Regions from separate parts of the Agrococcus sp. Marseille-Q4369 genome, predicted to be linked through region 1. Evidence: riboswitches for the same ligand, from Rfam matches in the RefSeq annotation. Region 1 holds a riboswitch; the other holds the start of a gene.
The links. Region 1 has a riboswitch for S-adenosylmethionine ahead of JSQ78_RS10400 (MFS transporter). Riboswitches for the same ligand answer to the same signal wherever they lie in the genome.
Positions count from the first base shown of each region.

Region 2: it holds a riboswitch for S-adenosylmethionine, as region 1 does, so the genes downstream of both, JSQ78_RS08260 (hypothetical protein) here and JSQ78_RS10400 (MFS transporter) in region 1, are expected to answer to the same signal.

Region 1 is NZ_CP070501.1:2,074,231-2,078,637, reverse strand. Features, by position in the region: gene ocd (ornithine cyclodeaminase) at 1-724, shown strand, start outside; gene JSQ78_RS10410 (hypothetical protein) at 945-1,940, opposite strand; gene JSQ78_RS10405 (KwaA family protein) at 1,952-2,506, opposite strand; SAM riboswitch class I at 2,649-2,736, shown strand; gene JSQ78_RS10400 (MFS transporter) at 2,827-4,224, shown strand; gene JSQ78_RS10395 (LLM class flavin-dependent oxidoreductase) at 4,221-4,407, shown strand, end outside.
Region 2 is NZ_CP070501.1:1,644,960-1,649,366, reverse strand. Features, by position in the region: one part of gene JSQ78_RS08270 (IS3 family transposase) at 1-717, shown strand, start outside; gene JSQ78_RS08265 (NYN domain-containing protein) at 1,149-1,697, opposite strand; SAM riboswitch class IV at 1,845-1,959, shown strand; gene JSQ78_RS08260 (hypothetical protein) at 1,998-2,432, shown strand; gene JSQ78_RS08255 (hypothetical protein) at 2,437-2,949, opposite strand; gene JSQ78_RS08250 (SDR family NAD(P)-dependent oxidoreductase) at 3,044-3,904, opposite strand; gene JSQ78_RS08245 (CoA-acylating methylmalonate-semialdehyde dehydrogenase) at 3,913-4,407, opposite strand, start outside.

The DNA of each region.
Region 1 (4,407 bases):
GTCGGAGATGACGATCCTCACGGCGCTCCGCACCGCGGCGGTGTCGGGCCTCGCGGCGAAGCACCTCGCCCGGCACGACAGCACCCGGATGGGCATGATCGGCGCCGGCTCGCAAGCGGTCTTCCAAGCGCTGGCCGTGCGCTCGCAGCTGCCGGGCGTCACGCGGCTGCGCCTCTTCGACGTCGACGGCCCGACCGCGGAGACCGCGGCTCGGCACCTCCGCCATCTCGGCTTCGAGGTCTCGATCGAGGCATCCGCCGCCGACGCCGTGCGCGACGCCGACGTCATCACGACGTGCACGGCCGACAAGCAGAACGCGACGGTGCTGCGCGTCGACGAGGTGCCGGCCGGCGCGCATCTCAACGCGATCGGCGGCGACTGCCCTGGCAAGACCGAGCTCGATCTTGAGATCGTGCGCCGCCACAGCGTCTTCGTCGAGCACGAGCCGCAGACGCGCATCGAGGGCGAGATCCAGCTGCTGCCTGCCGACTCGCCCGTCACCGAGCTCTGGCGCGTCATCACGGGGGCGGATGCGGGGCGCACCTCGAGCGAGCAGGTGACGGTCTTCGACTCGGTCGGCTTCGCGATCGAGGACTTCACGGCGCTCCGCTACGTGCAGAGGGCGACCGCGACGACGCGCTTCTCGGAGCCGATCGACCTCATCGCAGAGCCCGAGGACCCGAAGGACCTCTACGGGATGATCGGCGCGCCCGTCCTCGTCTAAGAGTCACTGGCCTCGTCTAAGAGTCACTGGCAGTTGGGCCCCGTTCGCCACAAGAATGAGTCTATGGCGAACCGGGGCAATGCCCAGGAGACCGCGCTCCGCGGGCCGACGGCGACCGCGGTCAGACGACTTGCTCCGCACCCGGGACTCGAAGCTCAGCGCGCCGCGCGATGCACGCTGGTCACTTCTCCGTACCTCGCCCGCTACTGGCGATCGTGGCCTACTCGCGAACAGTCGAGAACGCTTGAGCCTGTCTCACCTCGCGATCGAAGGCTCCGCGCCACACGCGCTGTTCCAGTACGTTGAGGAAGATCGGGATGTCAGCTTCCGGGACCTCGAGTCCTTGTGGCGTCGCGCGGATTCCAGGAGCGACTTCTGACACATCGGAGACTGCGATCTCGAGCGCCGCTTCCGTGACCTCTGCCAGCCAGTTCGCTCGGGACAACCGACGAAGCTGTTGGGCGGCTCGGGTTCCTGATGCACCGCGCGTCTTCACGAACTCGATGGTTGATTGCGTTAGCCGAGCGGAGATGGCGCTCTCGATGTTGCTCACATACGCCGGGACAGCTCGTGCCATCGCTTCTGTGTCAGTCAGCAAGGCAAGCAGGTCGTCTGGTCGCCAGACAGCCAGTTCCTCGCCCCGGACAACGAAATCAAAGTCGTACTCGATGCGGAACAGGGGCTCCTCGAACTTCGCGAGGGCGTCCCCATATCTGAACAGCATGCGACCCGGTTTAGCCACCCTGAACCCGCGGACTCTGCGGACGAACACCCAGGACGAACCATCGTCGGCGGTGACCAGCACAGCATAGAACGTGAAGGGAATCGTCCGCAGGTCGTCCAAGCTGACGTAGTGGGCAAACTCGTCGAGCTGCGCCAACCCGGTCGGCAAAGACGCACTGTGCGAGAGAGCGCCATGCGCCGCGGGAGATGCGTGGCTGCGGCCATCCAGCGAATCCGCGCTAGAGTCATCCGGCCCCAGGATGTCTTCCCACGAAGCGCGCATGTGTTCATGCTCCTCAAGCAAGCGGGTATCGGAGTACCGGACGCCCTCGCCTTCACGCAGTCGACTGCTGGCGTTTGCGACGAGCTCTGTGAGTTCTGACTTGACGTCGGGCGCAATCTGAACTCGCCCGAACTGGAATCCCTTGGGTCCGCGGCGGCCCATGAAGAGTTTCGGATCGGAGAAGCTCGGTTCGCTTCGGCGCCAATCCATGGCATCTGCGTTCAAGTTGTGCTTGCCTTTCGATCTTCGAACAAGCTGAAGCGACCCACCAGTACCGCGTACGATTCTCCTTCGCGCGGCTCATTGCGGCCGAGCAAGATCATCTCGCCCCCAGGGATGGTGTCTGCCTTCACTTTCCAGGCCTTGATACCGAGAAGGTATAGCACGGGGTTGACAGCAAGCGCGCGCGTCTGGAACAAGATCACAACAAAAACGACAGTAACCGCCAAGTATGCAACTGCGTCGTTGAGCGATGGGGTCGTTGCAGCAACTAGAGGGAGCAGTAGCGACCCGACGTAGGTGATCGCTTCACCATCGGCGGCGGCGACCTGTGTGATCTTCGGTTCCGCGGGACGCCCCCCTGCCAAGTACCTCAAGTACAGACCGCCGAGCAGTCCCGCAACCGTGATGACGATGCAAACCCACAGCCATGGCGTCGCAGCAGGCAGCAGCCGGATCGTCAGAACTGCGAACATAGGCGCGATAGCGCTCGAGACGAGCGCAGCAATCTGAGTTGCCGCCTGGATGTTCTTGCGCACCCTCAAGCTCTTGTCCATAGCACCTCCTCGTGCAACCTATCCCGCACCGCCGACAAGTCGGACCTGTGGGCGGACTGGAGATTCGCACGCGCGCCCGCTCTGTTACCGTCCATGACGCCGCACCCGTGCAGCCCCCGCCAGCCGCTCCTACGTTGAGAGCACACCATCCAGAGCGGCTGAGAGACCTGGCTCAACGACGCCGCAGCAACCCGTGATCGCGCGGGTGCTTCGGCCAGGACCGATGGATCTCCCGCATCGACACCGGCACTGGCCGGCATCGACCGAGCGCGCTTGGCGTGCCCGGATGCGGCTCCCTTGGGCTACGAGAGGACGACCGCATGACCAGCATCGACCGGGGCGCGCAACGACGGCGCGTGCTCGCCTCCTCCTTCGTCGGCACCACGATCGAGTGGTACGACTTCTACCTCTACGGCACCGCATCCGCCCTCATCTTCAGCACGCAGTTCTTCCCCGAGGGCAGCGCGCTCGCCGGCACGATCGCATCGTTCGCGACGCTCGCCGTCGGCATCGTCGTGCGGCCGCTCGGCGGCATCATCGCCGGTCACCTCGGCGACCGCATCGGCCGCAAGTCGCTGCTCGTCGCCTCGCTGCTGCTCATGGGCGTCGCGACGACGATCATCGGGCTGCTGCCGAACTTCGCCACGATCGGCTGGTGGGCGGTCGGCGCGCTCATCGTGCTGCGCGTGCTGCAGGGCCTCTCGGCGGGCGCCGAGTGGGGCGGTTCGGCGCTGCTGAGCGTCGAGCACGCGCCCGCCAGGCATCGCGGGCTCTTCGGCTCGTTCACGCAGCTCGGCTCCTCCGCGGGCATGCTGCTCGCGACCGGCGCCTTCTTCATCGTGCAGCAGACGCTCAGCGCCGAGCAGTTCACCGACTTCGGCTGGCGGATCCCGTTCCTCATCTCGGCGGTGCTCGTCGCCTTCGGGCTGTGGATCCGGCTCGGCGTCGAGGATGCGCCCGAGTTCGAGCAGCACCGCTCGACCGGCGTCACGCGCGCACCGGTCGCCGAGCTGCTGCGCAACCACCGCCGCCCGCTGCTCATCACGATTGGCCTGCGGCTCGGCCAGAACGCCGTCTACTTCCTCATCACCGTCTACATGCTCAGCTACCTCTCGAGCGAACGCGGCGACACGACCTCGGGCGTCACCGCCGTGATGATCGCCTCGGCGCTGGGCCTCGTCGCGACGCCGCTGTGGAGCTGGCTCTCCGACCGCGTCGGCCGCCGCCGCGTCTCGATCTTCGGCTACGCCGCCATCGGCGTCTTCGGCTGGGCGCTCTTCGCCTTCCTCGACGCCGGCCCGCTGGCGCTGCTGCCGCTCATCGTCGTGATCGGCGTGAACATCACCCACGACTCGGTCTACGGGCCGCAGGCTGCGTGGTTCGCGGAGCAGTTCCCCGTGCACGTGCGCTACTCGGGCGTGAGCCTCGGCTACCAGATCGGCTCCGTGCTCGGCGGCGGGCTGATGCCGATGATCGCAGCGCTGCTGTTCTCGGCGGGCGGCAACGAGCCGTGGCTCATCGCCGGCTACCTGTCAGTGCTCGCGGCGCTCTCGATCGTCGCGGCCCTCTTCGCCGCCGACCCCGCGCGCGACCGGCCCGGCACCGACCTGGGCGACCTGCACGGCGCGACCGAGCGCATCCGCCCTGATTCCGACCACGAGACCACCCCGACCGAGGCCGAGCCCGCGCTCGCCACCACCGAGAGGACCGCACGATGACCCGCCCCCTGCTGCTGAGCGCCTTCGAGATGCTCGTGCCCAACCACCAGTCGCCGGGACTCTGGCGGCACCCTGAGTCGCAGGCGCGCGACTTCGACAAGCTCGCGTACTGGACGGACCTCGCCAAGACGCTCGAGCGCGGCGGCTTCTCGGCGCTGTTCCTCGCCGACATCCCGGGCGTCT
Region 2 (4,407 bases), 430 kb from region 1:
CGGCTGCTGCGCCGCGAGGGCATTGAGGTCGCGCGCTGCACGGTCGAGCGGCTCATGCGCCAAGCGGGCCTGCAGGGCGTGCGCCGCGGCAAGCGGTTCGTCACTACCCGCCCCGACGAGTCGGCCGTGCGGCCACCGGATCACGTGCAGCGCTGCTTCACCGCGGAGCGTCCGAACCAGCTCTGGGTCGTCGACTTCACGTACGTGCCGACCTGGTCAGGCATGGGCTTCACGGCCTTCGTCACCGACGTGTTCTCCCGCAAGCTCGTCGGCTGGCGCACCACGAACCGGATGCCGACGGAGCTGCCGCTGGACGCGCTGGAGATGGCGCTCTGGGTGCGCGAGCGGGCTGGCGAGCCGGTCGACGGGCTCATCCATCACAGCGATGCAGGCAGTCAATACACAGCGATTCGCTACGCCGAGCGGCTCGCCGACGCCGGCGCGATCGCCTCCATCGGCACCGTTGGCGACTCGTACGACAACGCTCTGGCCGAGTCGGTCGTCGGCCTCTACAAGACCGAGTGCGTCAAGCTCGACGGCCCGTTCCGGACCGTCGACGAGCTCGAGCTCGCGACGCTGTCCTGGGTCCACTGGTTCAACGAGAACCGGCTCCACTCCTCGATCGGATATCTCACGCCGATCGAGGCGGAGAACGCGTACTACCGTGAGATCAACTCCCAGCCTCAGCCGATGCTGGGAGAACTCGCCCTCCACTGAACCCGGGGCGATTCACGGAGGCCCTCGCCGCCGCTCTCGGGGTATCGATCGACGTGTTGGTTGAGCACGGCGCGAAGGCGGAGCCAGCGCTGGTCGAGGCATGGCAAGCGCTGGTGGGCAACGAGCGTGACGAGGGTATCGCCCGTCTCGAGCGAGCGGGGCTCGCCCCTCGCGCGGCGGGCTCCTGGACTCCGTTCGGCGACTACGGCGTGTACGACGCCCAGGCGGCTGATGCGGCTCCGGAGAGTGACTAACGGCATCACGAAGTCGACTGCGGCTACGAGAGGATCAGTCCCCCACCACCGGGTCGCAGTAGCTGCTTACGACCGCAAAATCGTTCGCCCGTGGCCGAGCGATCCAGCGCTCGTCCGAACTTGGCGAAGAGCGGAGGCCGTGACGCCGGGCGTGCGGCCCGTTGCCGACGCTGACGCTCAGAGGAACTCGAGCGGATCGAACTCGTCGATCGGGATGATGCGCACGCGCGGCAGGCGGCTCGTGAACGCCGCGACGTCGTACTCCAAGTCGAAGAACTCCACGCCGTCGACGTCGCGGAGATCGCCGGCCATGAATTCGCCGAATCCAATGATGCCAACGCGGCGCGCGCCATCCTCGGCGAGGCGTTGCATCTGCAGCGCGAAGTCCCGGTCGTGGCTCACGAGCATGACGTCGTCCGACCGCGCCGCCAGCGCATCCGCCGTCTTCTGGATCGCGATGTCGACGACCTTGCCCTCGCCGCTCAGCGGCACCGGCCGGTAGCCCATCGCGATGAGCGCCTGCACGAACGAGGCCGGCAGCTCGTGGCTGACCGCGAGGAAGAACAGACCCTTCACCGGCTGCTGCCACGCGCGCTCGGCGAAGTCGAGCACCTTGTTCCAGCGCGGGCGCTCCTGCGGCTCTGGGCGGCGGTCGAGGATCGAGACGCCGAGCGTGGCGTCGATGTTCTCGCCGTCGATCAGCAGGTAGGTGGTGCGCTCGGGCATGGGGCGAGACTATCGACGGATGGGTCTCGATACGCCGACTTCGTCGGCTACTCGACCCACGGGGAGGGGCGATCACCCGAACCAAGGGGGAGGGGCGACTACTCGACCGACGGCCGGTGTCGGTGGGGCGCGCTATCGTCGTGGCAGGCTCAAGAGCTGCAGCCATCGGTACCTGGCCGGCTGCACGGCAACCCCCTCCGCTGAGCGGGGTGCCCCAGGGGAAGAGCCGGCCCGGCGCAGTCGCGCGGGGCAAGTCAGCGGGAGCGGCGCGCCGTGCCCGCCGAGGGAACGGAGCTCCCCATGCACGTGCAACCACCGCTCGCCGGAGGCGAGCACTCCAAGCGGTGCCAGCGGCCGCCGGCCTGGCCCGACCCGGCACGCGGCTACGGCATCTCGATGCTCAAGGCGATCGCGCGAGCGCAGCGCGACTGCCCGCACGACGGCGTCCGCCGCCCCGCTGACCCCTACTCCGATCGCGACGTGTGCGAGCTGTGCGCGCTCGTGCTGCCGCTCAGCCCGCTGCCCGACGTCGACCTGCACGACGCATCCGACGATCTCGCCTGGGCCGTCGCCTTCCACCGGCGGCCGCCGACGATGCCGGGCGTGCTGGCGCTCGTCGAGCTGTCGCGGCGCGTTCGGCGAGCGGATGCGTCGTGGGCGGTGAGCGTGTTCGGCCGGGAGCTGCAGGCACTGCGCGAGCTCGGCATGACACCGGCGAGCTACCTCGGCGAGTGAGGCGCTAGCGAGAGCCGTGCGGCAGGTCGGCGGTGCACCAGACGACATCGCCGACTGAGCCGGCGCGGCGGCGCACGAGGCGCTCGCGCCGGCAGCCGCTCGGGAGCGCACCGTGCAACCACGCCCAGAGGATCTCGGCGGCGTCGAACTCGTGCCAGAGGTCGGCTGCCTCGTCGGAGTCAGCGCGGCCGTCGCGCTCGCGCAGCACTCGGCTTGCCCAGTCGCCGGGAGTGCCGTCGTGCACCTCGACGATGCAGTCCTCGTCGACGCGCATCACCTGCGCCCAGTGGCTCTCCTCGCCGCCGGGGAGTTCGAGCACGGCCCACTCGCCGGGCTCGAGCAGCACGATCCAGAGGGCGAGCTGCTGGCCGGTCAGGATCGACGACGCGAGCTCGCGATGGCCGCGCGGGTTCCAGCGGAGGTCGAGCTCGGTCTCTCGGCTGGGGCCGAGTGCCTCCGCGACCTCGCGGTCGAGGTCTCGGGCGAAGGCCGGTACTGCTGCGCGGTGTGGCTCCACGAGCTCAGTCTGCGGGCGGCCGCCCACAAGGAGTGGTCTCGATACGCCGACTTCGTCGGCTACTCGACCAGCGCGGGAGAGGGTGGAGTGGCGGCTACTCGACCAGCGAGGCGCTGGGCGAGAGCTCGGTGAGCAGGCGGGTGCGCTCCAGCACGTACGGCGGCAGCGGATGCGTCATGGCATATGGGCGGTCGTGCTCGATCGCGTCGAGCACGATCGGGCCGACGACGGCCGGGTCGATCGCGCCCGGTGCCTCGGCGCCCGTCTGCAGCGGTTCGCCGTCGGTGTGCGTCTCCCACGGCACGACGCTGCGCGCATCCGCGCGATCGCTGGCGGGGCGCAGCCGCTCGCTCGTCGCGAAGCCCGTCTGCACCGGGCCGGGGTAGAGCACCGTGACGCCGATGCCGAGCCCGGCCGCCGCATACTCTGCGCGGGTGGCGAGCGAGAAGCCGTCGATCGCCGCCTTCGACGCCGTGTACGCCGCGTGGCCGGGCGTCGGCTTCAGCGTCGCGATCGACGAGGTGTTCACGATGTGCGCGGGGAGCGGCGACGCGGCCATGCGCGGCACAAACGCCCGGTGCCCGTGGAAGGCGCCCCAGAAGTTCACGCCCATGATCCACTCGAAGTCGCCGACCGACGCATCCCAGCTCGCCCGGTACGGGCGCCAGGTGACGCCCGCGTTGTTCGCGAGTACGGCGATGTCGCCGAGCTCCGCGTAGGCGGCGTCGGCGAGCGCCTCGACCTCCGCGGCCTGCGAGACGTCCGTCCGCACGGCGATCGCGCGACGGCCGAGCGCGTGCAGCTCGTCGCGCACGCGTTCGGCTGCCTCGAGTTCGATGTCGGCCACGACGACGTCCATCTCGGCTCCAGCGAGCGCGAGAGCGATCGAACGGCCGATGCCGCCGCCACCACCGGTGACGACGGCACCCCGCCCGCGCAGGTCTTCCCTACGCATCCGCTATCTCAGTTCTCGGGGAAGCCGAGATTCAGGCCGCCGTGGCTCGGGTCGAGCCAGCGCTGCGTGATCGCCTTCTCGCGCGTGAAGAAGTCGAAGCCGGCGGCGCCGTAGGCCTTGGCGGAGCCGAACAGCGACTGCTTCCAGCCGCCGAACGAGTGGTAGGCGACGGGCACGGGGATCGGCACGTTCACCCCGACCATGCCGACCTGGATCTCGTTCTGGAACTTGCGGGCCGCGCCGCCGTCGTTCGTGAAGATCGCAGTGCCGTTGCCGAAGACGCCGGTGTTGATGAGGTCGACGCCCTCCTCGAACGACTTGATGCGCACGACCGAGAGGACCGGCCCGAAGATCTCCTCCTGGTAGGCCTTCGACGAGGTCGGCACGTTGTCGAGCAGGGTCGGGCCGAGCCAGAAGCCGTCGGCGTCGCCGTCGACCTCGATGCCGCGGCCGTCGATGACGACCTTCGCGCCGTCGGCCTCGGCGATGTCGATGTAGCCGGC